DNA from 3 places in the Paenarthrobacter sp. NPDC090520 genome. Region 2 is predicted to be linked to each of the others. Evidence: riboswitches for the same ligand, from Rfam matches in the RefSeq annotation. Region 2 holds a riboswitch; each other region holds the start of a gene.

Region 1 (10,432 bases), on a different contig from region 2:
TGACCGTGGACACCGCTTCCAAGTCGGTCACGGCGTACAAGGCAACGATCGTGGACCGCACCACGGACACGGCAGAAAGCCTCGTCGCCGCCTACCCGCGCGTCGCCGCCGTCAAGACGATCGTGGACAAAGCCCTGGCCAACGCCGCAGAGATCGGCAACCAGCCGGTGGGCGCGGTGACCGCTGATATCACCACGGCTTTCACCCCGGACCCGGCCGGCGGTGCCCCGAAGCGCGACGACCGCGCGTCCGAATCCACGCTGGGCAACCTCGTGGCGGACTCGCTGGTGGATACGCTTAAGGCTCCTGAACTGGGCGCGGCGGAGATCGGCGTCGTCAATCCCGGTGGGCTGCGCAACGAGCTGTACTACGCCCCGGACGGAACCATTACCTACGCCGAAGCGAACGCAGTACTGCCGTTCGTGAACAACCTCTGGACGACGACGCTCACCGGCGCCCAGTTCAAGACGCTCCTGGAACAGCAGTGGCAGACCAACCCTGATGGCACGGTGCCCAGCCGCCCCTACCAGCAGCTGGGCCTGTCCAAGAACGTCAACTACACCTATGACGCCGCACGCCCCGCGGGTGACCGCATCACCGGCATCTGGGTGGGTGGCGCCGTGATGGACCCGGCCAAGCAGTACCGGATCGGGACGTTCAGCTTCCTTGCCACCGGCGGTGACAACTTCCGGGTGTTCAAGGAAGGCAGCGACACCAAGGACACGGGCCTGGTGGACCGCGACGCCTGGATCAAGTACCTGCAGGCGCACAATCCGGTTTCCCCTGACTTCGCCCGGCGCTCAGTGGCAGTGGCGAACAGCACCGCCGCGGAGGTCAAGGCAGGCGACGCCATCACGCTGGCGGTGTCCAAACTGGACCTGACCTCCATCGGCAGCCCGGCCAACAAGACGCTCAAGGCAGTGTTCATTGATGCCAAGGGGGCCACAGTGGCACTGGGCGACGTCCCCGTTGCCTCCGGTGCAGCAAGCGTCAGCTTCAAGGTTCCCGCGGCAGCAGCCGCAGGTACCGGCACCCTGGTGCTGACCGCCGTCGAAAGTGGCACCACAGTCAAGGCGTTGGTCAAGGTGGCAGCGAGCGGTCCGAACCCGCCGCAGTGCACCGCCCCCACCAAACCGTCCAAGTGGTACGACATCGTGGGCTGGCTCCGTTACGCGTTCGCGTGGCTGGAGTACCAGAAGTGCCTGAGGGGCTAAGCACCCTTCAAAGCAGCAAAGGAGCCCCTCACACCCGTGAGGGGCTCCTTTGCTTTGTGGGCTAGTTGCGGACGGGTTCCGGTATCCGCTCAGCGTCCTTCTGCAGCTCGGCACGGAAGTGTTCGTACCGGGCAAGGTGGGTGGGCCGCTTGCGGAGGATGGCCCACGCAACGCCCAAGGCCAGGAACCAGACCGGAGTCACGAGCAACGCCATGAGGGTGTCAGGTTGGGTGGTCAAAGCCCAGAGGATGAACGCGAAGAACGCGAACACCACCCACACCATCGCCACGCCACCGGGCATCTTGAACTTCGAAGAATCATGAAGCTGCGGCCGGCGCTTCCGGAACGCCAGGTAACTGGCCAGGATGATCGACCAGACGAACACGAAGCAGACGGCGGACACGGTGGTCACCAGGTCGAACGCCTTGCCGACATCCTGGCCGGCGTACATGAGCACGACGCCGGACAGCAACAGGACGCAGGAAAGGAACAGGGCGTTGCGGGGTACTTTGCGTCCGGACAGCGCGCTGAAGACGGCGGGCGCGTCGCCTTCCTGTGCCAGGCCATAGACCATGCGGGAAGTGGAGTAGATACCGGAGTTGGCCGAAGACATCGCCGAGCTCAGCACCACCAGGTTGACGATGGTGGCTGCGGCACCGAGCCCCGCCAGGGAGAACATGGCAATGAAGGGGCTGTGGCCGGCGGCAAACTGGGTCCACGGCGTGACGGACATCAGGATGATGAGGGCACCAACGTAGAAGAGCAGCACGCGGATGGGGATGGAGTTGATGGCCTTGGGCAGGTTCTTCTCGGGGTCCTTGGCTTCAGCGGCCGTGGTGCCTACCAGTTCGATGCCAACGAACGCGAAGACGGCGATCTGGAAGCCGGCAACGAAGCCCATGAATTCGTTGGGGAAGAAGCCGCCGTGGGACCAGAGGTTGGTGAAGCTGGCGGGACCGGCGTCGGATTGGAAGCCGCTGAAGATCATGAACAGGCCAACGATGATCAGCGCCGCGATGGCCACGATCTTGATGAGGGCGAACCAGAATTCCGTCTCGCCAAAGGCCTTCACGGTGGCCAGGTTGAGCAGCAGGAGGATGCCGATGGTGATGAGCCCCGGAATCCAGAGGGGCAGGCCCGGCCAGAGTTCCTTGGAGTAGCCGGCAATGGCGATCACGTCCGCGATGCCCGTGATGACCCAGCAGAACCAGTAGGTCCAGCCGGTGAAGAAGCCTGCCCAGGGACCCAGGAGGTCGGCGGCGAAGTCACTGAAGGACTTGTAGTTCAGGTTGCTCAGCAGCAGCTCGCCCATGGCCCGCATGACGAAGAACAGCATGAAGCCGATGATCATATAGACGAAAATGACCGACGGTCCGGCCGCGGAAATGGTCTTGCCGGAGCCCATGAAGAGGCCCGTTCCAATGGCACCGCCGATCGCGATGAGTTGGATGTGGCGGTTGCTGAGCTGGCGTTCGAGGTGGGGTTCTTGGCTGGAATCTGTTGGCGGGCGCTGAATCGTCATGAGGAACTCCATTGTTCAGGCGGTACCTTTTGGGTACCGCGATGATTCGGGTTCCTCCCCGCTCTGTCATGGACCTGAGAGTTTCCGCGTTCTGCGCGCACGCAGGAACGCTTGCACCTTCGGTGAGCCCGGGAATCCCGGACTGCTTTCCAGAGTTGCCTCGCCGCGGCGGTACAGGGTGCCTGAGAGATTCCTGGGGAGGGTTTGCTCCTACGGCGCCTGACGGGATGTACCGGCAGGACTCTCCCGCCACGGATCACTAGCGCGCACCACCTGGCCGGTGATGCAGCTCACACAGTAGCGAAGGCGTGGTGGTTCACGCAAGCGCCCCGGGTCAGGCCATGGTTTTTGCCCTGCCACAGCCCGCGTCCGCGGCGCGCATCAGAGCTCCAGGATGCTGCGGGCGATCTCGTCGGCATCGCGCAGGGTCCGTTGCCCGCTCCTGTATGCCCTGCCCTTGGTGGGCCGTGCCTCGGCCGCGATCGCGGTTCCCCACTGCGTGGCGGACAACTGAAGGCTCAGCACGTACAGCCCCCGGGTCACTGAACCGTTCGCCGCCACCGGACGGTAAGGATGCGGTTCAACGTCCAGGCCTGTGGTCCGCACCGGAGTTCCCTCGACGCTCATCATGATCTTGGTACGGACCAAACCGTCCTCCAGCAGTTGCTCCAGGAGCGGCGAGATGTTCATGCCCACACGGTTCGCGGGCGACATCGCCTCGATCAGCGTCCGTGCCTGCGCCGGTACGTCGCGGACCCACGGCGAGAATGCGCGGAACACTTTGGCGTTCCGATCCACGCTGAACTTGGGGTCGGGTCCCACGAAACTCACGACGCCGGCACGCGCCAAGGCGGCTAATTGTTCCGACCGCAGCGCCGGAGGACCGCTGGCCAACCCCTCCACGAACGATTCGAACCAGCCCCGCAACCCGGCCACCCACGATTCGTCCGTGATGCCGCCGTCGGCCACCACTGTCTTGAGGATCGCCCGGCCGGTGTGCAGGGCACCGATGGCCATCTTCACGGGGTCGGATTCGCCGAGGGCGGAGCGCCGCGCGTCGTCGTCGAGGTAGTCCGTAATGGCTTTGTCCAGCTCCTTGCGTGAGGCAAAGGTCCGGCCGGCCAAGGGTGCTGCAAGCCCCTTCAGGTTGAGCCGGCGGGAGGCCACCACGTGCTTTTCCACGAGCGCACCCACGGCGCTTTCCCAGTTGCCCGTTGCGTGGGCGTGGGGCTGCAAGGCATCCTCCAGGTCCGCGAGGAACTGCGCCGGGTCCCGGATCGCCGCTGGTTGCGATCCCGCCAGCGTGGCGTAGTAGGCCCAGAGGGCGTCGCGGTGCAGGAGCGGCCAGAGGTCGTGATCGAAGCCCGGCTGGATGCCAGCGGCTTTGAAGCGGTCCATGGCGGCCTCGGTGAGGTACCGGAGCGTGATGCTCGTGGCGTAGTAGCCGGACAGCCCGGCCTTGGCGCGGTACGGGGTGCCCCTTCGTGAGGCAGCGATGATCTTCGGCTCGCGGCCGGACGGCCGGTACTCGAGCGTACCGGTCCCCGGAGCCACGGAGTCGACGAATTTGCCCCCGCGGCCTTCCGTCAGCTGCCCCATGACGTCGAAGAAATTCAGTCCCATGCCGCGGACCAGGACCGGCTCGTTGTCCGGTACGCGTGTCCAGTCCACATCAGCTGGAGGAGCAGGCGGGAAGTAGAGCAGGCCCTGTTCCCGCGCGGCGGTTTCGAACGAGCGCTGCTCGGGATTCAGCCGGGATTCGATGTGCCCCAGCGCGAGGACCACCGAACCGACCGTGAGGCTACCGCCGTCGGCCAGTTCGACGTCGAACATGTCACCAACCGGCCGCGCCGCGATGGCGGTGGTTTCATGGAAGGTGACCTCGACGCCGTCGGGCAGCCGCTGCAGCAGCTCCGCGAGGGTCTGGCGCAAATAGCGTCCGTAGATGGCGCGGCTGGGGAAGTTGTCCGACTCGAGGGTGGCCAGTTCCGCCTTCTCGGCCTGGTTCAGCCCCTGGCCATCACGACGCCGGGTGACTCGCCATTCGTCGAAGGACGTCCCCGCCAAGGGCGGCGCAAGTTCGGGATCCTCGGGAATGAGCGTCGGATAGAACGACTGGGTGTTCATCAGGTACAGCCGCGACTGGTCCGGCTGCCACACGTGGCCCGAACCGGCCGGGTAAGGATCAATGACGTGGATGTGGAGCGTTGCGGTCACATTCGCCTCGTCCGTGGTGGCGGCCCAGTTGGCGAGCAGCCGCTCAAGCACACTGGTACCCCGGGGGCCCGCCCCCACCAGGGCAACACGGATGATTTGCGATTTAGCCACGCTCAAGCCTAACGTCCGTGTGACTTGCTTCCCCGTGAAAAGAGTTGCTTGGATGGGGCGATGACCACCACAGAAGCTGATCAGACGCCACTCCCCGAAGACCGCCCCGCTACCGGACCCCGCCACGCCGCCGATGTGGCAGCGGAACCGACGGACGAGAATGTCTGGCTGGAAGACATCCACGGCGAAGAGCAGCTGGCCTGGGTCCGCGAGCAAAACGCCCGCACGGAGGACCTCTTGGAAGACGCCGACTACGCCGCCGTGGAGGCCGGAATCCTCGAAGTCCTGGACTCCACCGACCGGATCGCCATGGTGAACAAGCGTGGCGACTTCTACTACAACTTCTGGAAGGACCGGGAGCACCCCAAGGGCCTTTGGCGCCGCACCACGTGGGAAAGCTACCTCACCGAGTCGCCGGAGTGGGACGTCCTGCTGGACGTCGACGCCCTCGCCAAGGCCGAGGGGATCGAGTGGGTCTTCCACGGTGCCGGTTTCCTGCGTCCCGCGCCCGGCGCCGAGTACCGTCTGGCGATGGTTTCGCTCTCCCCCGACGGCGGCGACGCCAACCGGTACCGCGAGTTCGACGTCGAGACCCGCGCCTTCGTGGACCCTGCCGCGGGCGGCTTCGACGTGCCAACCGCAAAGGGCAACGTCAGCTGGCTCAATGTCGATACGCTGCTCGTTTCCAGCACGGCGGACGGCCTTCCGGCGACGTCGTCCTCCTACGCCCGCACGGCGGTCCAGCTTCGCCGGGGGCAGTCGTTGGCCTCTGCGAAGCAGGTCTTCGAAATCCCCGAAGACCACATGCTCGCCATGGTGGCCCACGACGCCACTCCGGGCTACGAGCGGACCTTCGCAGTGGACTACATCGACTTCTACAACCGGAGCACGTGGCTGCTCCGCGACGATTCGTGGGTGGCCATCGAGGTACCCACGGACGTGAACATCAGCGCACACCGGGAATGGCTGATGTTCCGGCCCCAGAAAGACTGGTCCTTGGCCGATGTTGTCTATCCCGCAGGCTCGCTCCTGGCGGCCGACCTTGACTCGTGGCTCGCCGGATCACTCGAGGTGGTGGTGCTCTTCACCCCGGACCAGCACACGTCCCTCCAGTCCTGGAGCTGGACCCGGGACTACCTCCTGCTGAACCTGCTGCACGACGTTTCCTCCGAAATCCGTGTGCTGGACCCCACCCCTCTCGATTCAGCGGGGTCCTGGGCCTCCAGCACCCTGGATGCCTGCCCGCCCCTCCACGATGTCAACGCCTACGCCGTGGATGACGAGGATGAATCCGGCGCCGGCAACGACTATTGGCTGGTCGCCACCGGCTTCACGACGCCCACCACGCTCACCCGAGGGACCCTGGAGCCCGGGGAAGCCGTGTACTCCCTGGACTCCGGGCGCACCGGAGGCGTCAACAGCCACCACGAAGAGGTGAAACGGTCGCCGTCGTTCTTCAACGAAGCCGGGTACGAGGTCCAGCAGCACTTCGCCACCTCCGCTGATGGCACCCGCGTGCCCTACTTCCAGGTGGCCTCAAAGGACCTGGTCCTGGACGGCCAAAATCCTACGCAGCTCTCCGGCTACGGCGGGTTCGAAGTGTCCCGCACCCCTGCCTACAGCGGTACGGTTGGCCGTGCCTGGTTGGAGCGCCGCACCACCGGGCCGGATTCGCATGCCCGGGGTGGCGTGTATGTAGTGGCCAACATCCGTGGCGGCGGCGAATACGGGCCCTCCTGGCATCGCGCTGCACTCCAGGAAAACCGTCACCGTGCCTACGAAGACTTCGCTGCCGTCGCCCGGGACCTGATCTCACGTGGAGTCACCAGCCGGAAGCGCCTCGGCTGCGTGGGCGGTTCCAACGGCGGGCTGCTGGTAGGCAACATGCTCACCCAGTACCCGGAGTTGTTCGGCGCGGTGTCCTGCGGAGTGCCGTTGCTGGACATGCGCCGGTACTCCAAGCTCTCCGCCGGGTACTCCTGGATTGCCGAATACGGCGACCCGGATGTTCCCGGGCAGTGGGAGTTCATCCGAACCTTCTCGCCGTACCACCTGTTGCACGACGGCGTGGAGTACCCGGAGACGTTCATCTGGACCGCCACGTCCGACGACCGCGTGGGCCCCGTCCAGGCCCGCAAGATGGCAGCCCGCATGCAAGCCATGGGCATACGCAACGTGTGGTTCCACGAAGCCTTGGAAGGCGGGCACGCCGGAGCCTCGGACAACCGGCAAGCCGCGGCCCTCCAAGCCCGGAGCAACCATTTCCTGTGGAGGGCGCTGGCCGGAATCAACTGACGCTCCTGGCCTGTTTTGCACTGGGCCGCTGGTTCTGCGTATCCTTGGTGGGCTAGCAATAGCGGATTGGAGACGTGCCAGAGCGGCCGAATGGACTTCACTGCTAATGAAGGGTCGGGGTTAAACTCGACCGGGGGTTCAAATCCCCCCGTCTCCGCGAATTGGTCCCGGTTTTTGAACCGGGACCTTTTGCGTTTAACGCTGGGCTTCGCGGACCTACCGCTTGGAAGCCCCTGCGCTGACCTCGGCTCCCGCATGGCGGTGCAGTGTCAGGCTGTCGATGGTACTGACCAGCATCAGGACGGCCATCGCCAGGAACGCCCCCTTGTAGGCGGTCACATGGTCGGCGCCGAAAAGGTGGGTGGCGTCGAACAATCGGAGGAACAGCGCTCCGACGGCGATTCCCGCTCCCGCGGCCAGTTGGACCAAGGTGGCTGAAATGGCGTTGGCGGAGGGCAACTGTTCGGGAATGATGTCCGCGTACTGGACGGAGGCGTAGGCGGAAAATCCGATGGATCGGAAGGCACCGCTCAGGAGCAGGAGTCCGAAGATGACCGGCTCGGGTGTCTGGGCGGTAAGGAACGCGCACAGGGCAAACGTCACCGCCGATGCAAGGGAAGCGAAAACCAGCACCGTCTTGAATCCGAAACGCCGGATAAGCGGGGTGGTGGCGGGTTTGATGCCGATGTTGCCCACGAAAACGGCTGCCACCATGACGCCGGCCTTCAGCGGATCCCAGCCGAAACCGTCCTGGAACATGAGGGGCAGGAGGAATGGCACAGAGCTGATCGTCAGGCGGTAGATGAAGCCGCCAGTTGAGGTAGCGCGGAACGTCCTGGTCCCGAACACGTTCAGGTTGAACAGTGGGACCTTGGCCTTCGCCATCCACCAGACGGCACCTGCCAGCGACAAGACGCCCGCAGCAACCACGACGGCGGCAACCGACCCGGGCGCGTGGCCACCCAGCGTTTCCAGACCAACAACCAAGGCCCCGACGCCGAGCGTGGTCAGCAGCAGCCCGAACCAGTCCAGCCTGCGTTTGCCGTCCCCGGCGGTCTTCGGCACAAGCCGCAACGCCGCAATGAAGGCTGCGAGGCCAAGCGGAACGTTAATGATGAAGATCCAGTGCCAGGACAGGAACGTGGTCAGCGCCCCTCCCACCATGGGGGCCAGGACCGGTGCCAGGAGTCCGGGCCACACGAGGAAGGCCGTCGCCCGGAGGAGTTCGGATTTCGGCGTTCCCCGCAGCACCACCAAGGTGCCTACGGGAACCATCATGGCCCCACCCGCGCCCTGGGCCACACGGCTCAGCGTGAGCATGGTCAGGTCCTGGCTGATGGCGCAGAGCAGCGACGCCACGGTGAAGACAGCGATGGCCAGGCAAAATACCCTGCGTGCCCCCAGCCGTTCGGCCAGCCAACTGCTGAGGGGAATACCCATGGCCACTGTCACGAGGTAAGCCGTCATGGTGATGTTGACATCCGCGGCCGGGACCCTGAAATCGGAAGCGATGCTGGGAACGGCCGTGGTGAGGATGGTGCCGTCGAGGAACTCCATGAAGAACGTTGCGGCCACCAGCAGCGCCAACCTCGGCTGCCATGTACTCTCCGTGGCGGTGGCAGCGTCGGTCTGGTTCGAATCTGTGGTCATTGCTCCGGTCCAAAGTCAGGATGGACGGCCCGCACGGGGCTATCTGGCGTGTTTCATCGATCCTATAGAGACAATGTGGGAGCGATCACAAAATGACACAGCCTTACGTCCCAGGACGTTGCCCGGCACTCGCAGTTCCGCCGCTGTGGGCCGCGACAGCCGTGCCCGGGGAGACCTTCTACCCAGCCTGCGCCAACGCCAGCGGAAGGACCGGCCCTGCACCGGCCAGCCGCAGGGCCCGGGCGGCCACGGCCATGGTCCAGCGGCTGTCAACGAGGTCATCCACCAGAAGCACTGGTTGCCCAGCGGTTCCGGCGAGCGCTTGGCCCAGTTCCGGTCCCACCACCAGCCGGTCCCAAACTCCTGCAAGCCGGTAGGCACTGTTGCCTCCGCGGGACCCCGTGGGTCCGCCGTGCTGGGGCTGCAGGGACCCCAGGTAGGGCATGCGTCCGATCCCGGCGATCCCTCGCGCCAGTGAGTCCACCAACTGCGGCTTGCTCCTGGAGGGAAGGCTCACCACGGCAGCAGGCCTGCCCACCCCGCTCCAGGCAGTTCCGCCATCCGCGCCGGACCACTCGCGCAGGACCTGCACGCAGGCCTGGAGCATGGCCGGGTCCACCTCACGGTCAGCAGCTCCTGCCGCGAAGAGCTCGCGAAGCGCACCGCCCCAGCCCAAGTCCGTGAGACGGGCCAGCACACGCCCTTCAGCGATGCCCTCGTCCGGCTTGATCTTGCCCTTGACGGGAACGCCCAACCGGTCCATCCCGGACGGCCACTGCAGGCGGGGTTCCACAGCGATGCCCACCCTGCGCAGTGTCTGTCCTGCGGCGTCCACCGCGGCCGCGGCAATATCGTCCGGAAACCAGCGTCCGGCGCAATTGTCGCAGCGTCCGCACGGTGCTGCGGTCTCGTCGTCGAGCACGGAGGTGATGTACTCCATGCGGCACCCTGAGGTGTCCTGGTAGATGATCATGGAGTCCTGCTCGTCCACCCGGGCCTCGGCAATACGCGAGTAGCGCTCGGCGTCATAGACCCACGGCTGGCCGGTGGACCGCCATCCTCCGCCCACGCGCTCCACGGCGCCGTCCACGGCAAGGACCTTGAGCAGCAACTCAAGTGGTGTCCGGCGCAGGTCTACGCGGGCTTCCAGGGCAACCGTGGACAGTGCAGACCCTGCATCCGCGAGGACGTCCAGCACGGCCGCGGCCTTTTCCGCGGAGGGCATGGAGGCCGTGGCGAAGTACTGCCAGATTTCACGGTCCTCAGAGCCCGGGAGCAGGAGGACATCGGCGTTGGCTGCCCCACGTCCAGCACGGCCCACTTGCTGGTAGTACGCCACCGGCGAGGACGGCGCCCCCAGGTGGATAACGAATCCGAGGTCAGGCTTGTCGAAGCCCATGCCCAACGCGGACGTGGCAACGAG
Region 2 (10,432 bases):
GTAGTCACGCTCCCAGGAGGAACTTACGACGGCGGCTGCCGTGTGGGGTGCGTTGCGAAGCGGGGAGTTCTCCACGGAGAAGTCACCGGCGGCAACCTGTTCGATCTCGGCCCGGATGGTGATCATGGCCTCGATGAAGCGGTCGATCTCGGCGAGGTCCTCGGACTCCGTCGGCTCCACCATCAAGGTCCCGGCCACCGGGAACGCCAGCGTCGGAGCGTGGAAGCCGAAGTCGATGAGGCGCTTGGCCACATCCTCAGCCGTAACACCCGTACGGGCCGTGAGCTCGCGGAGGTCAAGGATGCACTCGTGCGCCACGAGTCCGCCTTCGCCTGTGTAGAGAATCGGGAAGTGCTCGTCCAGGCGGGAAGCGACGTAGTTCGCCGCCAGCAGCGCCGACTTGGTGGCCTCGGTCAGTCCTTCGCCGCCCATGAGCTTCACGTAAGCCCAGGAGATCGGCAGGACACCGGCCGAACCGAAACGGGAAGCCGAAATCGCCACGCCACCCTCCGAAGAAGATGCGTTGTTGGCGTCGCCAGGCATGAACGGCGCCAGGTGTGCCTTCGCTGCGACCGGGCCGACGCCGGGTCCGCCGCCGCCGTGCGGGATGCAGAAGGTCTTGTGCAGGTTCAGGTGGGACACGTCCCCGCCGAACTTACCCGGCTGGGCCAGGCCAACGAGCGCGTTGAGGTTCGCCCCATCCACGTACACCTGGCCACCGGCCTCATGCACGGCATCGCACACCTCAACGACGTCGGCGTCGTACACACCGTGCGTGGACGGGTACGTGATCATGATGCACGAAAGCACCTCGCGGTTGGCCTCGATCTTGGCCTTGAGGTCATCGTGGTCGATGGTGCCATCAGAAGCCGTGGCCACAACCACCACCTTCATGCCAGCCAGCACAGCCGAAGCAGCGTTCGTGCCGTGAGCCGAAGCCGGGATCAGGCAGACATTGCGCTGCTGGTCACCGCGGGAGTGGTGGTAGCCGCGGATCGCGAGCAGGCCGGCCAGCTCACCCTGGGAACCGGCGTTGGGCTGGATGGAGACCTGGTCGTAGCCCGTGATCTCCGTCAGATCAGCTTCCAACCCGGCAATCAGCTCGCGCCAGCCGGCAGTCTGGGAATCCGGAGCGAACGGGTGGATGGAGGCGAACTCCGGCCAGGAAATGGCCTCCATCTCGGCCGTCGCGTTCAGCTTCATGGTGCACGAACCCAACGGGATCATGGTGCGGTCCAGGGCGAGGTCCCGATCGGACAGCTTGCAGATATAGCGCAACAGCTGCGTCTCGGAACGGTGCGTGTTGAACACCGGGTGCTGAAGGAAATCCGAGGTCCGGACAACATCTGAAGGCAGCTCGAACCCTGCTGCGTCCCCTACCGGACCGGCACCAAAGGCGACGGCCACCGCGGACAGGACCTCCGGCGTCGTGGTTTCATCAACGGAGACACCCACGGTGTCCTCATCGATGAAGCGGAGGTTGATGCCGCGTGCTTCGGCGGCGCCGATCACCTTGGCGGCCTTGCCGGGGACGCGGACCGTGAGGGTGTCGAAGAAGGCGCCGGCCACGAGTTCGCGCCCGGCCTTCTCCAGCGCGGTAGCCAGGACACGGGCGTGGCCGTGGACGGTTTCGGCGATCGCCTTGAGCCCTTCGGGACCGTGGTAGACCGCATACATCGAGGCGACAATGGCGAGCAACGCCTGGGCCGTGCAGATGTTGGACGTGGCCTTCTCGCGGCGGATGTGCTGCTCGCGGGTCTGCAAAGCGAGGCGGTAGGCAGGCACGCCGGCGTTGTCCTTGGACACACCCACGATGCGGCCCGGAAGCGTACGCTCCATGCCATTGCGGACAGCCATGTACGCGGCGTGCGGGCCACCGAAGAACAGCGGCACGCCAAAGCGCTGGGCGGTTCCGACGGCGATATCGGCACCTTGTTCGCCCGGGGGCGTGATCAGGGTGAGCGCCAGCAGATCGGACGCGACGGTGACCAGGGCACCGCGTTCCTTGGCAGCAGCAATCACCGGAGCGTGGTTGAAGACCCGGCCCGAGACGCCGGGCTGCTGCAGGACGATACCGTTGATGTCGCCGTCGGGCAGGCCGTCGGAGAGGTCCGCAACAAGAACCTCGAAGCCCAACGCCTCTGCGCGGCCCTTCACGATCGCGATGGTCTGCGGCAGGAGGTCGGCATCCAGGACGGTCGCACCATCCTTCGCGGACTTGTCCTTGTTCGCCCGGCGCATCAGCAGCACAGCCTCGGCCACAGCGGTGGCTTCGTCCAACAGCGAAGCGTTGGCGATCGGCAGGCCGGTCAGGTCCTGCACCATGGTCTGGAAGTTCAGAAGCGCCTCAAGGCGACCCTGCGAAATTTCCGGCTGGTACGGCGTGTAGGCCGTGTACCAAGCGGGGGATTCGAGGATGTTGCGGCGGATCACCGGCGGCGTCACGGTGTCGTAGTAGCCCTGGCCGATCATCTGCACTGCGGTCTTGTTCTTGGACGCCAGCTTGCGGAGTTCGGCCAGGACCTCAACCTCGCTCAGTGCCTTCTGCAGCGTGAGCGGTGAGGACTGGCGAATGGAATCGGGAACAGCGACGTCCACCAGGCCGTCGACGGAGTCGTAGCCGATGGCCTTGAGCATGGTGTCAATATCGGCCTGGCGGCGGGCGCCAATGTGCCGGTCCGCGAATGCGGTTGGGGAGGATTGAACAGTCAAGAGGAACTCCAGGATTCAGGCGCCCGCTGAGCGCCATGGTGAATATGGGTTCCTCCCCGCTCTGTATTGGACCTGAGAGATTCCGTGAACTGTGGTTCCACATAGTTCACTTGCACCGTCGGTGAGCCCGGTTGCCCGGACTGCTTTCCAGAGTTGCCTCGCCGCGGCGGTACATGGGCCTGAGAGATTCCTGGGGAGGATTTGCTCCTACGGCGCCTGACTGGATGTACCCGGCAGGACTCTCCCGCCGCAGATCAAAAGCGTTTGCGCCACCTCAGTGACACGCTTCACACCATAGCGGGTCACGGCGAAAAAGCGCAAGGCAGGTGTTTTCCAGGAGGCTAGCCGCGCATCGCCTCGTGGACCTGCAACGCCAGCCACAGCTGCGCCAACGTTGACGTTTCACCCATGTCCAGCCCTGTCAGCTCACCGATTTTCCGGATCCGGTAGATGATGGTTTGCCGGTGCGTGAAGAGCGCGGACGCCGTTTTCTGCCAGGAACGCTGCGAGTCCAAGTACGTCTTCAGGGTGACCATCAGGTCGCCGTCCTGGCGCTGTTCGTAGTCGAAAACCGGGCCCAAAAGTCGCTGGACCAATGCTGTTCCCTCTTCGAATCCGGTCAACCCCAGCCAGCTTGGCCCTTCCGCGTATCGGGCCAACCCGAGCTTGTTTGCTTTCGCCGAACCCAGCGCCCAGAGCGACTCCTGGAGTGCCTGCTGCAGTCCCCCAACCGCTGCCGCGGAGCTCACCCCAATGGTTGTTCCAGCTGGGGCGCAGTGCCTCAGGAGTTCATCGGCAACCTCCGACGCAATCACCACGTGCAGCCGGTCGTTCCTGCGCAAGGAGGCCGCCGCAGTCTCGTGCCGCCACAGGTCGACGTGCACGTTGGCCAGCCTGTCGCCGTCGTCCGCTGACATCGAGGCGACCACGAAACTTTGGGCAGGCACCTGGAAAGCCTCCAGCCGCCGTTCCATTTCCGCCGTCCCCAGGCGGCCGTCCAGCGCTTGGAGGAGGAACTCGCCGGCCAGCCGGTGTCGCCCCTCCAGCGAGAGCACGATGCGCGCCAACTGCAGTCCCAGCACAGTTGCGGCATGCAAAAGTACGACGGCGTCGGGGTGCGGTTCGCTGGTGGGCAGCACCACCAGGAGCGCATTCGCGTGCGTGGGAATGTCCATGGTCAGCACATGCCTGCCGCGGATCCGGTGCCATTGGAAGTTCTTGCCCGCGACGGAAACCTGGCCCGGATGCGGTGACCATTCGTCGACCAGGAAGTTCGGCAGGGCCTGGCCGTCCGGATGCCACGGGTGGAGGCAGCTTCGATCCACCACGAAGAGCTCGGCGTCCAGCTCCGTGGCCAAGCGCAGCACCAGGCTTTGCCAGTGGTCCTCGGAAGCACCGGCGGTGCGCAGGAGGTCGTAGACCCGGGCCGTTTGGCGGAGCCTGCGGGACTCTTCGAGCAGCGACGATTCCGCTACGGACCTTGCTATGGCAATGAACGGCAGCGGGTACGGGATGTTGATCAGCGGGAGTGGCAGGCTGTCGCATGCCTCAAGGAATTCCGCGGTGAGGGGCGGGGCGTGCATCTTCTCACCGATGGCCAACGCGCTGGCGCCGGCGTCCACCAGGGCCTGGGCGAGCGCCACTTGGCCCTCCGGGTCTGCCGGCACGGAGAGTCCGTTGGTCATCATGAGTTCGCCACCCGTGACCCATTCCCAGAGCCGCGGCAGGTCTGAGGTATGGGCCCAGGTGACGCGGTTGTCCGCCCCTCCGGCACCCGCCAGGAGGGTGAGTCCAAGCTGCGGTTCGGCGACGAGTTCGGCGACGGTGATGGCCACGGGATGCGCTCCAGTTCTGCGTACTTTCGGGGTACTTAGACATTCGTCTAAACCGATTCGTCAGATGTAAACAATGCACGAATATACGCGGTGACGCGCATCACGAAAACTGGAACCACTAACTTCACCGCTCAATGACGAGCATTCACGAGAGAGGGTTGGCAATGAGCGCAACCAGCAACCTCATTGATGACGCCCCACTAACCCGGTTCCACAAAAAGTTGACGTTCTTCGCGTCCGGCGGACCTTTCATCGACGGCTATGCACTGTCCATCATCGGCATCGCCCTGATTACCATGGCCCCCGGCCTGGACCTGTCCCCGGCGGAGGTTGGCCTGGTGGGCGCCGCCAGCCTGGTAGGCATCTTCTTCGGTGGCGCTGTCTTCGGATGGCTGACCGACAAGATCGGCCGGCACAAAATGTACATCGCGGACCTCATCGCGCTGGCCCTGTTCTCTGTCCTCAACGGTTTCGCCACCGATATTTGGCAGGTGGTCCTGTGCAGGTTCTTCCTGGGCATGGCCATCGGAGCGGACTACCCGATCGCAACGTCCCTGCTCGCCGAATTCCTGCCCAAGAAGCATCGCGGACGCCTCCTCGGCGCCACCTTCGTGGTCTGGGCCATCGGTGCCGCCGCAGCCTACGCAGTGGGCTACTTGTTGCGCGACGCCGGTCCGGATGCCTGGCGCTTCATGGTTGCCAGCCCGGCGGTCTTCGCCATCATCACGCTTCTGTGCCGCTTGGGCACGCCCGAATCCCCGCGATGGCTTCTCTCCCGCGGCCGCCGGGACGAGGCCGATGCCGTCATCAAGAAGGTGTACGGCTCGCAGTACGGCCTCAGCGACATCACTTCCGACAGCGAAGGACTTCAGAGGCAAGGCAGTTTCCTGGACATCTTCAGGGGCCAGTTTTGGAAGCGCACGCTCTTTGTTTCCATCTTCTGGACTGCGCAGGTCATCCCGCTCTTCGCCGTTTACACCTTTGCCCCGGATCTCCTGACGTCGTTTGGCATGCACGGCGACGCCAACCTGTACGGCGGCTCGTTCCTGATTTCCATGTTGTTTGTGGTCGGCGGCATTCCCGGCCTCTGGCTCGTGGAAAAGATCGGACGCCGAAAGCTGCTCTTGTGGACGTTCGGCATCATTGTGGTTGCCTTGGCGATTCCGGCCTTCATCCCCAACGTGGAGGCAGCACCACTCTTCATCGCCTTGGCCATCTTCGCGCTGGCCTCCGGCGCCTCCAGCTTCCTTGAAGTGGTGTATCCCAACGAGCTGTTCCCCACAGAGATCCGCGCTACGGCCGTCGGCTTCGGCACGGCGATCAGCCGGGTTGGTTCGGCGGCCAGCACCTACCTGATGGCCCTGGCCATCGTGTCGTTCGGAGCAGCCGGCTCGCTGCTCATCGGCGCGATCATCTCCCTTGTGGGGCTCGTTGCCACCTTCCTCCTGGCTCCCGAAACGGCCAACAAGTCACTGCACGAGCTCACCTCCGAAAAGCAGCCTCCTGCACCATCAGACCCCAAGATCAACGAAGGATCCCTGTCATGAGCAACCACCAGCCAATCGGCCCCGTCGACGCCACTCAAGTTCCCCGCTTCGCCGGACTGGGCACGTTCGCCCGGCTTCCACAACTGGACCGCGTCCCGGACTACGACATCGCCATTGTGGGCGTTCCGTTCGACGGCGGAACCTCCTTCCGCCCCGGCGCCCGCTTTGGTCCGGCCGCTGTCCGTGAAGCCTCACGACTCCTGCGCCCGGGCTACCACCCCGAACTCGACGTTGAGCCCGTCAACGAAGTCCAGGTTGTGGACGCCGGCGACATCGCCTGCACGCCCTACGACATTGGCAGGGCCGTCAAGGAGATCAAGGAGCAAGCCAGGCCCCTGATCGCCCGCGACAAAAAGCTGATCACCATCGGTGGCGACCACACCATCGCCCTTCCCATGCTGCAGGCGGTCAACGAGGTCCACGGCCCGGTGGCGCTGCTCCATTTCGATGCGCACCTGGACACCTGGGATACCTACTTCGACCAGCCCATCACCCACGGGACGATCTTCCGCCGGGCCTTCGAGGAGGGCCTGCTTGTTGAGGACAAGTCAATGCATGTGGGCATCCGCGGGCCTGTGTACGACCGCAACGACTTCCTCCGGGACCATGACTTCGGATTCCAGATCATCCGCTGTTCCGACCTTGACGTCATCGGCGTCCCGGCGGCGATCGAACGGGTCAAGCAACGGCTGGGAGATACGCCCGTCTACGTCTCCATCGACATCGATGTCCTGGACCCCTCTTACGCCCCTGGAACCGGAACGCCGGAAATGGGCGGACTGCATTCCCGCGAACTGCTTGCCCTGCTCCGCGGCCTGAACGGCATCAACATCGTGGGTGCGGACGTGGTGGAAGTGGCTCCCGCCTACGACCACGCCGATATCACGAGCGTGGCCGCCGCAACAGTCGTCTTCGATTTGCTGGCACTCATGGTTAATCGTGGAAAGGCAACCGCAGCGGAGGAACCTGCCCTGGAGGCAGCTACAGCCTGACGTATTTAGCACAGGCGTGCTGCGCCAACCGCGGCGCAACCACGACGTCGGCACCCACCAGGGTGCCGACGTCGCACGCTGTCCGCTCCCCCCGGCCGCTGGACCGGGGCGGAGACCGCCGGGTGTGGCGGCAGCGATAGTAGGAAGTACCGGGCGCCGCCTCTGGGATAACGACGCCCGGACTCCCGGCAGGTGCCCAATGCATGCCACCCGCCATTCCCACGAGGGGTATGGCCGGATCGTCATGCGTGCGGTCCCGCCATGATTAGTAAAGTTGCTTACTATCCCTCGGCGCACGAGTAGTCGGTACTCATGTTTTTGGACGCCCGGCGGCGGGACTACGTGTTTTTGATCAGCCAGCATCGCCCCCTTGATACCTGCGAGTGGTAGTTTGATCTCTGCTTGAGCCATACGCACCGTACCGATCAGAGGACATTCCATGTTTAAGGGATTCAAGGACTTCATACTCCGCGGCAACGTGATCGAACTGGCCATCGCCGTCGTCATCGGCAGTGCCTTCACCGCATTGGTTACCGCCTTCACCAACAACATCATCAACCCCGTGATCGCCGCAGCGGGCGGCGTGAACGCCGATGGCCTGGGCTTCCGGATCTGGGCCGACAACGAGGCCACGTTCGTGAACTTCGGCGCCGTGGTCACCGCCTTGGTCACCTTCATCATCACCGCCGCCGTGGTCTACTTCATCTTCGTGGCGCCCATGAACAAGATCAACGCCATGGTCAAGGACCGCCTCTCCACCGAGGAACCCGAAGAAGAGCCCATCCCCGCCGATACCGCCCTCCTGGCCGAGATCCGTGACCTGCTCAAGGAAGCCGCCGCCAACAACGGCCGCGGGCAGCGCGACCTGGACGAGGATTCCGTCCGCTAGGACGCCCGCAGCGCCTCCCTGTCGTTGCGGTCAATCCGCACGAAGCCCGGCATCCTCCATGGGAGGGGCCGGGTTTCTGCGTTTTCGCTGACGCCCACGGCCAGACTCGCCTTGGAAACATCACGCGGTTACTGTCGCCCTGGCGAAACTTGTCCAGACGATGCCCGGGCGGGGGGGTTGCCTCGCACTTCGCACCTCCAACCCAAGGGGACTGTTACCTTCACTGGATGCTGTCAAACCCGACGGGACCTGGCTGACTCGGTGTGTAGCGTTTGGCTTACCTTCACCGGGCATTTTTGCGGGCGGGTCACACGGGACACCCCAAACTCCTGCACCGTGACGCTGCAGATCAAAGCCGAGTTGTCCTCGGCAAGGGACCGCCTTACGGGCACTTCGCCTGGGCCGGCATCTCAGCGAAGTCGCGCGCATAAGGGATGCCCTACGCCTCGGCATGCCCGATGCTTTGCGAGTGCACGCGCCGGCATCTCATCGGCCGTAAGAGCTGGGGCAAGACCTCTACAAGCGGCAGCTAGTATTCACGTCATGGCTTCCCAACCTGCAGACGTAGACCCGGCTGAGTTCAACTCGTTGAATGAGGACTTTTATCGAGCAGACCCTGCCGAGACCATCGAACACCGCTTATGGATGCTGGCCGCGTTTCTAGCCGACGAATCGACGAACGTCGGTGGGCAAGAGGAGCTATCCCTCAGCCGCGATGAAGCTCCTTACCGGAAGGATCGAGTCCAGTTTGCAGCTCTCGAAAGCACTCTTATCCTTCATCAGGCTGCGGAGACACTTCTTCGCTTGTGTCTCGCTCACTGGACGGACGCACCCTGCCCGTGGTTCGAAATGGCGAAACTTAGACAGCCGAGAGTCTTCCCAAAGAAAGTCGCGCACGTCAGTAACACATTGGACACCGATGAGACGATAAGCGAACTCCTGCGCATCGTGAGTTGGAGCGGGGACCAAGATGTCATAGAAGCGGGCGTCAAGTGGGGGTACGAGAATGGTTGGGAGCGCCACCGCGAGGGGCTGAGGGAACTCATACGCTATTGCTGCGTCGTGATCCGGGACGGAGCCGACCTATACAACGCAGGTAAGCATGGGCTTGCCATCCTCCCGTCGGAGAAGGGTGTAAGCATAGGCGAGGGGGATGTGATTTCTGTTCGGGGCCCTTCACTTACAGTGATAGAGCGTCAGGTGCAGGACGGTGATCTTCGCTGGGCGAAGGTTACTCACTGGGTGAAGTACAAGGAGTCAATCGCCATCACGGGCAAGATCGCGTCCGCAGTTCGCTCGCTTTGGGAGTGTGGTAAAACCGCCGGATTGGTGGTGGCGACCTAACCCGGCTATGGATCTTCGACAAAGAAGAATGGGAGCAGATCCGCCTCATCGACACCGAGCTTGGCTTCAACGTCTCGACAATGAGTGAAGTCCTATTTGACTTGGAGCACCCGATGTTCATCCCGACACCCTCAGAGGCCTACCCCTAATCCAGATGGACTTGCCGGATCGCTGGAATGGATATTTTCGTCGCGCGTTTAGGAATCGGCGTACGGGCGCCACTCATGCTGATCAGGGCTGGGTTCTGAGCCGGTGACGTCAGTGCCTGTATGAATAGTCCATGATCCGAATCAGTGATGAGGACGAACTATCCGAGCAGGTCCGCATACTTGTGGATAGTATTCTCCGCCAAGCGAACTTCCCCGGAAGCGACCAACTGATCGAGCAGGCATCCACTGTGGTCGTCGTAGGCGGTGCAGTCACTATGCTTGACCTTCGCTCAGGCCCGGACCATGCAGCGTCTGCTTTCACCGGTGGCCCAATTCCCGTTTCAGTTGAGGTCCTCGACGTCTCAGGTTCATCCATAGGCGAGTTGCTCCTCTGGGTCGACGCAGGCCGTCTAAGTGCACTGGAATTCGCGTGGTGGACCGATGAGCGTCCAGCTCAGCTCCCTCATCCGAGTCAGCTAAAGATCAGTCAGAAATGAGCCCCCAGTAATTGGACAGCCACCGCCCGGTGAGCCCGCCGATACGAGTCACCTCGCACCGATGTCCGTTGAAGGATCGGCTTACGGACGCTTCTAGGGGGACGTCCGTATGATCCAGTTATGACAGTTCCGGACCTTTCTGCAAGCCAGCGCATCCTTTTGTGGCAGGCAGCCGAGGACTACGGAGGATTATGGGAATCGCCCTGGGAACTCCGAGCACTCTACCCGTCTGCCAGTGAAGAATCTCTAGTCGAGGTGGCAAAGAAAGTCGTCTCTGAACTCCTCACCATGGGACTTGTTGAGCTCTACTACTGCCAAGAACCTTACGGCGAAATGACGCTGCTTCCTGATGCCGAAGCCTCCGAATTGTTGAGCACCTGCGATATCTGGAAAGTTCCTCCGCCAGGGGCCATTTCGGTGCGGTTCTCGGCAACAGAAGAGGCCACCTCCGTTTTCTTCAAAAAGGA
Region 3 (10,432 bases), on a different contig from region 2:
GGAATCAGCACGGAACAGTGTGGCCCACTAAACCTTTGGACCCTAAGAAAGACCTGCACCGGAGTCGCCGCAGATCACAACGGGGAATTGAGGATATACCTGAAGTACGACCTCCTGATCGATATTTAGAAACACCGCCTCAGAGCTTGATCTGCTCCATGCTCTCCAGTTTTATTGCTTTCGGCGCTTTGCCCAGCTCGCGTTGGCCCCTGGCCAGACGGTCGGCGTTCGTCAGGCGGCTAAGGCTGAGCCCGGTGAGGTCTGCGATTTCCCCGATAGGAACCTGGAACGTCCTGAAGGGTCCGAGGGGCGGAGGTTCGCCCTCGAGGAGCCGCTCGGTGATGGCCTTCTTCAACTCCACCTTTCCCAACAACGGTGACTGGTCCAGGATGAACCCCGCTGCGCCCAGCTTGGCGTCATTGGTCCAAGCGGCAATCTTCCAGAATTTCCTGGGCACCTGCACGCCCCGGTACGGAGGATCGTCGTCGAGCAGTACCGGGCCCGTGAACACGCTGAGCTTGGCGTCAAAAGTATCCGCGTGTTCCAGGACGTGGTCCTCCAGTCCTACCCAGAGTTCCTTGCCTTGGTTAAAGTCGTCCACTTGCGGCGCGGCATTCGTGAAGGAAAACGTGTCCTGGTTGGCCTTCTTGGCTGTCGCTTGGTCACCCCACACGGGATCCAGGCGCCGGACCAAATGGCCTCTGTCAAAGGCGTTGTTCTTGTAGACGTCCGGGCCTGCTTGCTGTTCCTTCGGAACCCGCTCATCGAAATGCCAGGTGCCTTCACGTGCCAACGGGTTCAGTTCACTGCCGCTGATGTTGACCCCCACGATCGCCGCGAGTTTCCGGGCCGTCCGGAATCGCACGGAGAAATGCGTGTAGTCCAACAGAATCGTCGTCGCCGACGGACTGGGCAGCTCAAGGCGTGCCCGCAAGAAATCCCGGTCATATCCCCCGCTCATGGATACAGCATGGCACTAGGGACTGACAGCGAACAGACTCAGCATTCGACGACGTTGACGGCCAGGCCGCCCATCGCGGTTTCCTTGTACTTATGGGACATGTCCTTGCCCGTCTCACGCATCGTGACGATCACTTCATCCAACGACACCCGGTGCGTCCCATCCCCCCACAAGGCCATCTTCGCCGCGTTGATCGCCTTCGCCGCCGCGATCGCGTTCCGCTCAATACACGGAATCTGCACCAACCCGCCAATCGGATCACACGTCAACCCCAGGTTATGTTCCATCGCGATCTCCGCCGCGTTCTCCACCTGCCCCGGAGAACCACCCATCACCTCAGCCAACCCCGCAGCAGCCATCGACGACGCCGACCCCACCTCACCCTGGCACCCCACCTCAGCACCGGAAATCGACGCCTGCTCCTTATACAACACACCCACCGCACCTGCAGCCAACAAGAACCTGACCACCACATCATCACGGTCCTGCTGCGTCGCCTGGTCCATGCCCGGGGCGTAATGCAACGTGTAATACAACACCGCCGGAATAATGCCCGCCGCACCATTCGTCGGCGCCGTCACCACCCGCCCACCGGAAGCGTTCTCCTCATTGACCGCCAACGCGATCAGGTTCACCCACTCCTGCCAATACTTCGGATCGTTCCGGTCCTTGTCCTCCTTCAGGAGCCGCTCCAGCCAGTCAGGAGCACGACGGCGGACCCTCAACCCGCCAGGCAACACACCCTCACGCTTCAAACTGGTTTCGACACAGGCCTCCATCACCGACCAGATATGCAACAAACCCTCCCGGATCTCCTCTTCCGTCCGGGACGCGCGTTCGTTGATCAGCATGATGTCACTGATCCCCAACCCCTTGGACTGGCACCGGCCCAACAACTCCGCCGCCGTCCGGAACGGCAACGGCAACTCAGCCTTGGACTCCTCCAACTCCGCCTGAGCCGAGTCCTCCTCGCCCTCACGCACAATGAACCCGCCGCCCACCGAGAAAAACGTCACTTCCTTGAGGACATTCCCCTCGGCATCGGTCACCGCGAACCGCATCCCGTTCGTATGCCGGGGCAACACCGTCAACGGATGGAGCACCATGTCCTCCACGGCATACGGCAAACGGACGCCGTCGCCGGCGCCGGAGCCGCCAACAGCACCGGCCAGGTTCAACACACCGGTCTCCGCGATCGCCGCCAACCGCTCCTCCACCTCATCAGGCAGAATCAATTCCGGCTCGAACCCCTCCAACCCCAGCAACACCGCCGTGAACGTCCCGTGCCCCTTACCCGTCGCCGCCAACGAACCATACAAATCAACCCGCAACCCCGCCACAGCAGACAACACACCCGACTCAACCAACTCCCGGGCAAACACCGCCCCAGCACGCATCGGACCCACCGTATGCGAACTCGACGGACCAATACCCACAGAGAACAAATCGAAAACACCAACAGCCATGGCCGGGATCCCTTTGACAGCTTGAAAACGGTCCGGCAGATGGTCCTGCCGGATGGCCTCCTCCGCTCGTGACGGCAGGCGACCGAAGCACGACGCCGGGTGGCCCCCTCAGGCGGCAACCCGGCGTCGCAAGTTCATTCAGTTATTACAGTCCACGCTACGCCAGTAGGCGCGTGGTGGCGCGCTGAGTCTGGCATCCTTCTGCGGCCCCGGCTGCACGGGTTCACGTGGCGCAATGCGGCCGGAAGGGCCTCGACCCGATACGGGGCATCGCTGCCAAACATGCCGTTCGCACGGCACCCTCCGCAGCAAGCCCACGAATCGGCGGGACGACACGATCATGGGTGGCCCCTATGCGTTCGGCGTCCGGAAGCGTGCGTCCAAGGGAGGGTCACGTCCGCTCAGCGGGCGTTTTCGCGACCGAGCACGCGGAGGATGCCGAACCCATCGGGGCATCGCTGCCAAACATGCCGTTCGCACGGCACACCCCGCAGCAAGCCCACGAATCGGCGGGACGACACGACCATAGATGGCCCCTATGGGTTCGGCATCCGGAAGCGTGCGTCCAAGGGAGCGTCACGTCCGCTCAGCGGGCGTTTACGCGACCGAGCACGCGGAGAATGCCGAACCCAGCGGGCCAACACGACCAATCACGCGGAGAATGCCGGACCCATTGGGTCAGACGGGGAACTACGCCAGGTCCCCACCGTTCTTGGAGGCGTATTCCTGTGCCGAGAGCAGCGGGCCGTCGGACTCGGCGGCGACCTTGAAGAGCCAGCCTTCGCCGTAGGGGTCGTTGTTGATGAGGGCGGGATCGGACACTACGGCGTCGTTGATCTCCGTGACCTCGCCGGTGACCGGAGAGTACAGGTCCGAGACGGACTTGGTGGACTCGACTTCGCCACAGGTCTCGCCTGCAGTCACCGTCGAACCGACCTCGGGCAGGTCGACGTACACGATGTCACCGAGCGCATCGGTGGCAACCTCGGAGATGCCAACAGATACCGAGTTCCCCTCCCCACGCAAAACCCACTCGTGCTCGTCGGAGTACTGAAGTTCAGGCGCTACTTTGGGCATTCTGTTTCCTAACGTTGTATGGACAAATCTGTGGCCGGGGCGCGGTGATCAGGAACGGGCCCCTTCGGGTCCGGTATCCGGAAGCGGGCGTCCAAGGGAGCCTCGCGTCCGCCCAGCGGGCGCCTAGGCGACCGAGCCCGCGGAGGATGCCGGAGCCGACGGGCCAAAGGCGACCCGTCGGACAGCAAACGGCTTACTTCTGGCGCTTGTAGAACGGCAGTGCGACCACTTCGAACGGCTCAGCCTTGCCGCGGAGGTCCACATCCAGGGCAGTCCCCGGCTCAGCAAGGGCCACGTCGACGTAGGCAAGAACCACGGGGTACCCGAGCGTCGGGCTTGGCTGGCCGGAGGTTACTTCGCCCACGACCACGCCGTCTTTCAGGACCGGGTAGTGCGAACGGCCGGCACGGCGTCCGAGGCCTTTGAGGCCAACGAGCTTGCGACCAGTGGAGACCCCGGCGCCGGATGCTTTCAAAGCAGCGAGGGCTTCCTTACCAACAAAGTCGCCTTCCTTGGACAGTGCCACCACGGGTCCAAGCCCAGCGGCAAAGGGGTTGCCTTCACGGGAGAGTTCGTTGCCGTAGAGGGGCATGCCTGCTTCGAGGCGCAGTGAGTCACGGGAAGCGAGGCCTGCTGGAACCAACTCGCCCTCTTCGGCAACCGCGGAAATGGCCTGCCACAGGGCTGCGGCAGATTCGTTGGGCACAAAGATCTCGAAGCCGTCTTCGCCGGTGTATCCGGTACGGGCCAGGAGCAGGTCCTGGCCGCTGCCGGCTACCAGGAAGGTCACGTCAACCGCGGCGTAGTACTTCAGTTCCGTGACGAGCGCGTGCTGCTCCGCCGGGACCAGTCGCAGGAGGACGGCTTCGGCGAGGGGTCCCTGAACCGCGATGAGGGAGGTCTCAGAGGAGGCGTCCTCAACCACGACGTCGAACCCGGCCGCACGCACCAGGAGCGCGGCAGCAACAACGGGAGCGTTTCCGGCATTGGGTACCACCAGGAACTTTTCGGGACCGCGGCGGTAGACAATGAGGTCGTCGATGATTCCGCCGTCTTCCTGGCAGATCAGCGAGTACTTGGCCTTACCGTCGGCAATCGCGGACAGCTTGCCCACCAGCGCGTAGTCCAGGAAGGCGCCCGCGTCCGGACCAGTAACCCAGACTTCGCCCATGTGGGAGAGGTCGAACAGGCCGGCGGACTTCCGCACGGCGTGGTGCTCAGCCAGTTCTGAGGTGTACTTGAGCGGCATCTGCCAGCCACCGAAGTCGGTGAAGGAGGCGCCGAGCTTCTTGTGCTCTTCGTAGAGGGCCGTGTATTTCCCAGTCATGACCAGTCCTTAGTTCTCGAAGTCTTCGATCGGCGGGCAGGAGCACACCAGGTTGCGGTCACCCGCAGCACCGTCAATCCGGCCGACGGGCGGGAAGTACTTGTCCTGCTTGAGGTGGTGGACCGGGAAGGCGGCCTGCTCACGCGGGTATGCACGGTCCCAGTCGGAGCTCACGACGGCGGCTGCCGTGTGGGGTGCGCGGCGGAGCGGGGAATCCTGCACGGAGAAGTCCCCGGCAGCAACCTGCTCGATCTCGGCCCGGATGGTGATCATGGCTTCAATGAAGCGGTCGATCTCCACGAGGTCCTCGGACTCGGTGGGCTCCACCATGAGCGTGCCCGCAACAGGGAAGGCCAACGTGGGTGCGTGGAAGCCGAAGTCGATGAGGCGCTTGGCCACATCCTCAGCCGTGACGCCGGTCTTCGCCGTCAGCTCGCGGAGGTCCAGGATGCACTCGTGCGCTACAAGTCCGCCTTCACCGGTGTAGAGAACCGGGAAGTGCTCGTTGAGGCGGGAAGCGATGTAGTTCGCGGCCAACAAGGCGGACTTGGTGGCTTCGGTGAGTCCCTGGCCGCCCATGAGCTTCACGTAGGCCCAGGAAATGGGCAGCACGCCAGCGGAGCCAAAGCGGGATGCCGAGATCGGAACGTCGTTGCCTTCGGTCCAGGACGTGGCGTCGCCCGGCATGAACGGCGCCAGGTGTGCCTTGGCTGCGACCGGGCCAACACCGGGTCCGCCGCCGCCGTGCGGGATGCAGAAGGTCTTGTGCAGGTTCAGGTGGGACACGTCTCCGCCGAACTTGCCCGGCTGGGCCAGCCCAACGAGCGCGTTGAGGTTGGCGCCGTCGATGTACACCTGGCCGCCGGCTTCGTGGATCGCGTCGCACACCTCGCGCACATCGGCGTCGTAGACACCGTGGGTGGACGGGTAGGTGATCATGATGGCCGAGAGCACGTCCCGGTTGGCTTCGATCTTGGCCTTGAGGTCATCGTGATCGATCGTGCCATCCGAGGCGGTAGCCACCACCACAACCTTCATTCCTGCGAGCACGGCCGAGGCTGCGTTGGTGCCGTGGGCAGAAGCCGGGATCAGGCAGACATTGCGCTGCTGGTCACCGCGGGAGTGGTGGTAGCCGCGGATCGCGAGGAGGCCGGCCAGCTCGCCCTGGGAACCAGCGTTGGGCTGGATGGAGACCTGGTCGTAGCCGGTGATCTCGGTCAGCTGGGCTTCAAGATCGGTGATCAGTTCACGCCAGCCGGCGGTCTGGGAATCCGGGGCGAACGGGTGGATCGAGGCGAACTCCGGCCAGGAAATGGCTTCCATCTCAGCCGTGGCGTTGAGCTTCATGGTGCACGAACCCAGCGGGATCATGGTGCGGTCCAGCGCGAGGTCGCGGTCGGAGAGCTTGCGGATGTAGCGCAGGAGCTGGGTTTCGGAGCGGTGCGTGTTGAACACGGGGTGCTGCAGGTATTCGCTGGAGCGTTCAACGGAAGCCTCCAGCGCGAAGCCTTCCACGTCTTCGGCGACCGAAGCGCCGAAGACGGCTGCGACGTCGGCGACGACCGCCGTCGTCGTTGTTTCGTCCACAGAAATGCCGACCGTGTCAGCGTCGATGCCGCGCAGGTTAATGCCGCGCTCTTCGGCGGCAGCCACAAGCGAGGCAGCGCGACCCGGGACACGGACCGTGATGGTGTCGAAGAAGGACCCGTGCAGGACCTCGACACCGGCAGCCTTCAGCGAGGCGGCAAGGGTGCGGGCGTGGTGGTGTGCGGTCTCGGCGATCGCCTTCAGGCCTTCGGGGCCGTGGTAGACCGCGTACATCGAGGCGACGATCGCCAGGAGTGCCTGGGCGGTGCAGATGTTGGACGTGGCCTTTTCGCGGCGGATGTGCTGCTCACGTGTCTGCAGCGCCAAGCGGTAGGCGGGAACACCGGCGTCGTCCTTCGAAACGCCCACCAGGCGGCCGGGCATGGAACGCTCGAGGCCCTTCTGAACGGCCATGTAGGCGGCGTGCGGGCCGCCGAAGAACAGCGGGACGCCCAAGCGCTGGGCGGAGCCGACGGCGATGTCGGCGCCCTGCTCGCCCGGAGGGGTGATGAGGGTGAGGGAGAGAAGGTCTGCAGCGACGGTGACCAGGGCGCCCCGCTCTTTGGCCTCGGCGATCACGGCGGAGTGGTCAAAGACCCGGCCCGAAACGCCAGGCTGCTGCAGGACGACGCCGTTGATGACGCCTTCCGGGAGGCCGTTGGCGAGGTCCGCAACCTCAACGTCAAAGCCAAGCGCTTCAGCGCGGCCCTTGACGATCGCGATGGTCTGCGGAAGGCAGTCGGCGTCCAGGACGGTCTTGCCATCCTGGGCCGCCTTGTTCTTGTTGGCGCGGCGCATCATCAGCACGGCTTCGGCCACGGCGGTGGCTTCGTCCAGCAGCGAGGCGTTGGCGATCGGGAGGCCGACGAGGTCCTGGACCATGGTCTGGAAGTTCAGCAGCGCTTCGAGGCGACCCTGGGAAATTTCCGGCTGGTATGGGGTGTAGGCCGTGTACCAAGCCGGGGATTCGAGGATGTTGCGGCGGATCACCGGCGGTGTAACGGTGTCGAAATAGCCCTGGCCGATCATCTGGACGGCCGTCTTGTTCTTGGAGGCGAGCTTGCGCAGTTCCGCGAGGACCTCCACCTCCGAAAGGGCGTTCTGCAGGGTCAGGGCAATGTCCTGGCGGATGTCGTTGGGAACCGCGGTGTCCACGAGGGAATCCACGGAGTCGTAACCGACAGACTTGAGCATGGTGTCAATGTCGGCCTGGCGGCGGGCACCGATATGCCGGTCGACGAAGGTGGTGGAGGCTGAACTAACCGTCACGAAGGAACTCCATTACTTGGGCGGCGTTTGGGTACGCCGCAGTGGCTCGGGTTCCTCCCCGCTCTGTATTGGACCTGAGAGTTTCCGCGGGTTGCTGTCCGCACAGCCACCCGCTTGCACCGTCGGTGAGCACAACAATCCGGCCGGACTGCCTGCTGCTTTCCAGAGTTGCCTATCCGCGGCGGTGCATGGGCCTGAGAGATTCCTGGGGAGGATTTGCTCCTACGGCGCCTGCATCTCGTACTGCAGGACTCTCCCGCCGCAGATCAAAGGCTTTATGCAGTTGTAGGCGGCGTGCCAAGGAAGGCACACCACAGTTGTTAATTGTCCTATGCCCGCAGCGCGGCGGCAAATGGAAGGTCCGCTACTTCCGCAGGCGGTCCAGGACCGCGAGGAGGACCTCGACGTCGGCCTCCCGCCCGGCGCCGCCGGCTTCCTGCCCGCCTTCGAACATCGCGTTGAAATAGAGGCCGTCTCCCATGTAGCTGACCGCCTTGGCAACCTCCGGGCCAACGTCGTCGGCAAGGACGTCAAGCCAGCGCTGTTGAATGGCCGCGAACCGGCGGCGAGTCTCCTCGTGGGCCACCTCGGCCAACCTGGTTGCCGCAACGAACGCCCGGTCCATGGGCGTTCCGGCCCAGAGCGAGGAGCGGATGAAGTAGGCCGCTGCGCCGTCGGGCGCCGCCTGCATCTGTTCGGTATCTTCCTTGGCCAAGTCATCCAGGCGCTCCAGGAGGGCACTGATGAGCGACTCCTTGTTGGGGAAGTGATAGAGCAAGCCGCCCTTTGAGACGCCTGCGCGCTTGGCCACGGCGTCGAGGGTGGCAGCACGCTCCCCCACTTCGATCAGGAGTGCTTCAAAGGCGTCCAGGACGGCGTCCCGGGCTATTGGTTTTCGCGGCATGGATCCATCATTCCCTAAAGCGTGGTCTTGTTCTATTTGAAACTGTACCGTCTGGACGGTACAGTAAAGGTCATGTTCTCGCCGTCCTCAACCCACGCTCCCCGTTCCTCCGTGCGCCCGGTTCCGGGCAAGACCGCACCGTGGCGCGACTGGACGGCCCTGGCACTGCTGATGTTCCCGGTGCTCCTGGTGGCCGTCGACAACACCGCGCTCACCTTCGCCCTGCCGGAAATCGCCCGCTCACTGGAAGTCGGCGGCATCCAGCTCCTCTGGATCGTGGACGCCTACCCGCTGGTACTGGCCGCACTGCTGGTGTCCATGGGCAACTTCGGCGACCGGATCGGACGACGGCGGCTGCTCCTGATCGGCAGCACAGGCTTCGCGGCGGTTTCGGCTGCCACGGCGTTCGCGCCTTCCGCGGAGTGGCTGATTGCCGGTCGCGCCGCACTTGGTGTCTTCGGCGCCATGCTGATGCCCTCCACTCTGTCCCTGATCCGGAACATCTTCACCGACCCCAACCGTCGCCGGCTTGCTATTGCCGTCTGGGCTGCCGGTTTCTCCGGCGGCGCCGCGCTCGGCCCGATCTTCGGTGGCTGGCTCGTGGAGCACTTCTGGTGGGGCGCCGTGTTCCTCGTGGCGGCCTTCCTCCTCCTGCCGCTGCTCGCCTTCGGCCGGGTGCTCATCCCTGAGTCCAAGGATGCCAACCCGGGCCGCGTGGACGTACCCAGCATCGTCCTGTCCGTGCTCACCATGGCGCCCTTTGTCTACGGGATCAAAGAACTCGCCGTGCATGGATTCGGAGCATCCGCGGCTGCCTTCATGGCGTTCGGCTTGGTGATGGGCGTGTTGTTTGTGCGCAGGCAGCAGCAACTCTCCAGCCCCATGCTGGACGTCCGCTTGTTCCACAACAAGGTGTTCAGCACGGCCATTGTGGCCAACGTGTTGTCCTTGTTCTCCATGACTGGCTTCATCTACTTCTTCGCCCAGCACCTGCAATTGATCGAAGGGCAGTCACCCATGGAAGCCGGAATCGCCATGATTCCAGCGCTTCTGGCAACAGTGGTGGCCGGTCTCCTGGTGGTCCCGCTGGTGAAGCGGATCCGCCCGGGATTCGTGGTAGCCGGTGGGCTGACGCTCAGCGCCGTGGGCTATTTCGTGGCGATGGCCGGCGACCACGGAACCGGTCCCGTGTTCCTGCTCTCCGCATTGACCGTGCTGGCCGTTGGTGTGGGGGCCGCGGAAACCATCTCCAACGACCTCATCCTGGCCTCCGTGCCGGCCGACAAGTCAGGGGCGGCCTCGGCCATCTCGGAAACCGGGTACGAACTCGGATCCCTGCTGGGCACGGCCGTGCTCGGGTCCATCCTCACGGCCTCTTACCAGCACAACCTCGTCATTCCAGACGGCGTATCTTCGGAGGCTGCGGGCAAGTCCGGGGAGACGCTGGCCGGAGCGGTTGACGCCGCCTCGGCACTCCCGGCGCCCCTGTCGGAAGCGTTGACAGAGGCCGCCCGGGTTGCCTTCGAATCGGGTGTCCACATCACTGCGGCGATTGGGCTGGTACTCATGGCAGGAGCGGCAGTGCTCGCCGCCGTCGTACTTCGCCAGGTACCGAAGGCGCAGTAGGTGGGTCTGCCCCCAGGATTCACAAGATTCACAGGGATTCACACGGAGTCCCGGACGAAGCAGCCCGGGCCGCACCAGCGGCCCGGGCTGTTGGCGTTCAGACTGCCTGGTTGAGCGTCGGGCCGAGGCCCAGGGTCCGCGTGATGCCACCGGTGGTGGCGGTCGCCAACGCCGAGAGATAGTCGTTCCGGCGTCGAGCGGTGATACGGGACTCC

Evidence for each region. A riboswitch is a leader RNA that binds a small molecule or an ion and turns the genes downstream of it on or off. The one in region 2 is predicted to bind glycine.
Region 1: it holds a riboswitch for glycine, as region 2 does, so the genes downstream of both, cycA (D-serine/D-alanine/glycine transporter) here and gcvP (aminomethyl-transferring glycine dehydrogenase) in region 2, are expected to answer to the same signal.
Region 3: it holds a riboswitch for glycine, as region 2 does, so the genes downstream of both, gcvP (aminomethyl-transferring glycine dehydrogenase) here and gcvP (aminomethyl-transferring glycine dehydrogenase) in region 2, are expected to answer to the same signal.

Annotation. Positions count from the first base shown of each region.
Region 1 covers NZ_JBIVXM010000012.1:71,603-82,034, forward strand. Annotated here, with positions in the region: gene ACIQTZ_RS15385 (ExeM/NucH family extracellular endonuclease) at 1-1,214, shown strand, start outside; gene cycA (D-serine/D-alanine/glycine transporter) at 1,276-2,736, opposite strand; glycine riboswitch at 2,896-2,995, opposite strand; gene ACIQTZ_RS15395 (FAD/NAD(P)-binding protein) at 3,118-5,064, opposite strand; gene ACIQTZ_RS15400 (prolyl oligopeptidase family protein) at 5,125-7,359, shown strand; tRNA gene ACIQTZ_RS15405 (tRNA-Ser) at 7,428-7,516, shown strand; gene ACIQTZ_RS15410 (MFS transporter) at 7,576-9,009, opposite strand; gene ACIQTZ_RS15415 (RecQ family ATP-dependent DNA helicase) at 9,188-10,432, opposite strand, start outside.
Region 2 covers NZ_JBIVXM010000030.1:16,499-26,930, forward strand. Annotated here, with positions in the region: gene gcvP (aminomethyl-transferring glycine dehydrogenase) at 1-2,712, opposite strand, end outside; glycine riboswitch at 2,870-2,969, opposite strand; gene ACIQTZ_RS22655 (PucR family transcriptional regulator) at 3,054-4,547, opposite strand; gene ACIQTZ_RS22660 (MFS transporter) at 4,712-6,094, shown strand; gene speB (agmatinase) at 6,091-7,086, shown strand; gene mscL (large conductance mechanosensitive channel protein MscL) at 7,526-7,975, shown strand; gene ACIQTZ_RS22675 (hypothetical protein) at 8,519-9,319, shown strand; gene ACIQTZ_RS22680 (hypothetical protein) at 10,086-10,432, shown strand, end outside.
Region 3 covers NZ_JBIVXM010000005.1:116,534-126,965, reverse strand. Annotated here, with positions in the region: gene ACIQTZ_RS08405 (hypothetical protein) at 1-129, shown strand, start outside; gene ACIQTZ_RS08400 (DNA/RNA non-specific endonuclease) at 140-961, opposite strand; gene ACIQTZ_RS08395 (L-serine ammonia-lyase) at 1,000-2,427, opposite strand; gene gcvH (glycine cleavage system protein GcvH) at 3,118-3,504, opposite strand; gene gcvT (glycine cleavage system aminomethyltransferase GcvT) at 3,698-4,831, opposite strand; gene gcvP (aminomethyl-transferring glycine dehydrogenase) at 4,841-7,687, opposite strand; glycine riboswitch at 7,860-7,956, opposite strand; gene ACIQTZ_RS08375 (TetR/AcrR family transcriptional regulator) at 8,052-8,591, opposite strand; gene ACIQTZ_RS08370 (MFS transporter) at 8,664-10,217, shown strand; gene ACIQTZ_RS08365 (sigma-70 family RNA polymerase sigma factor) at 10,315-10,432, opposite strand, start outside.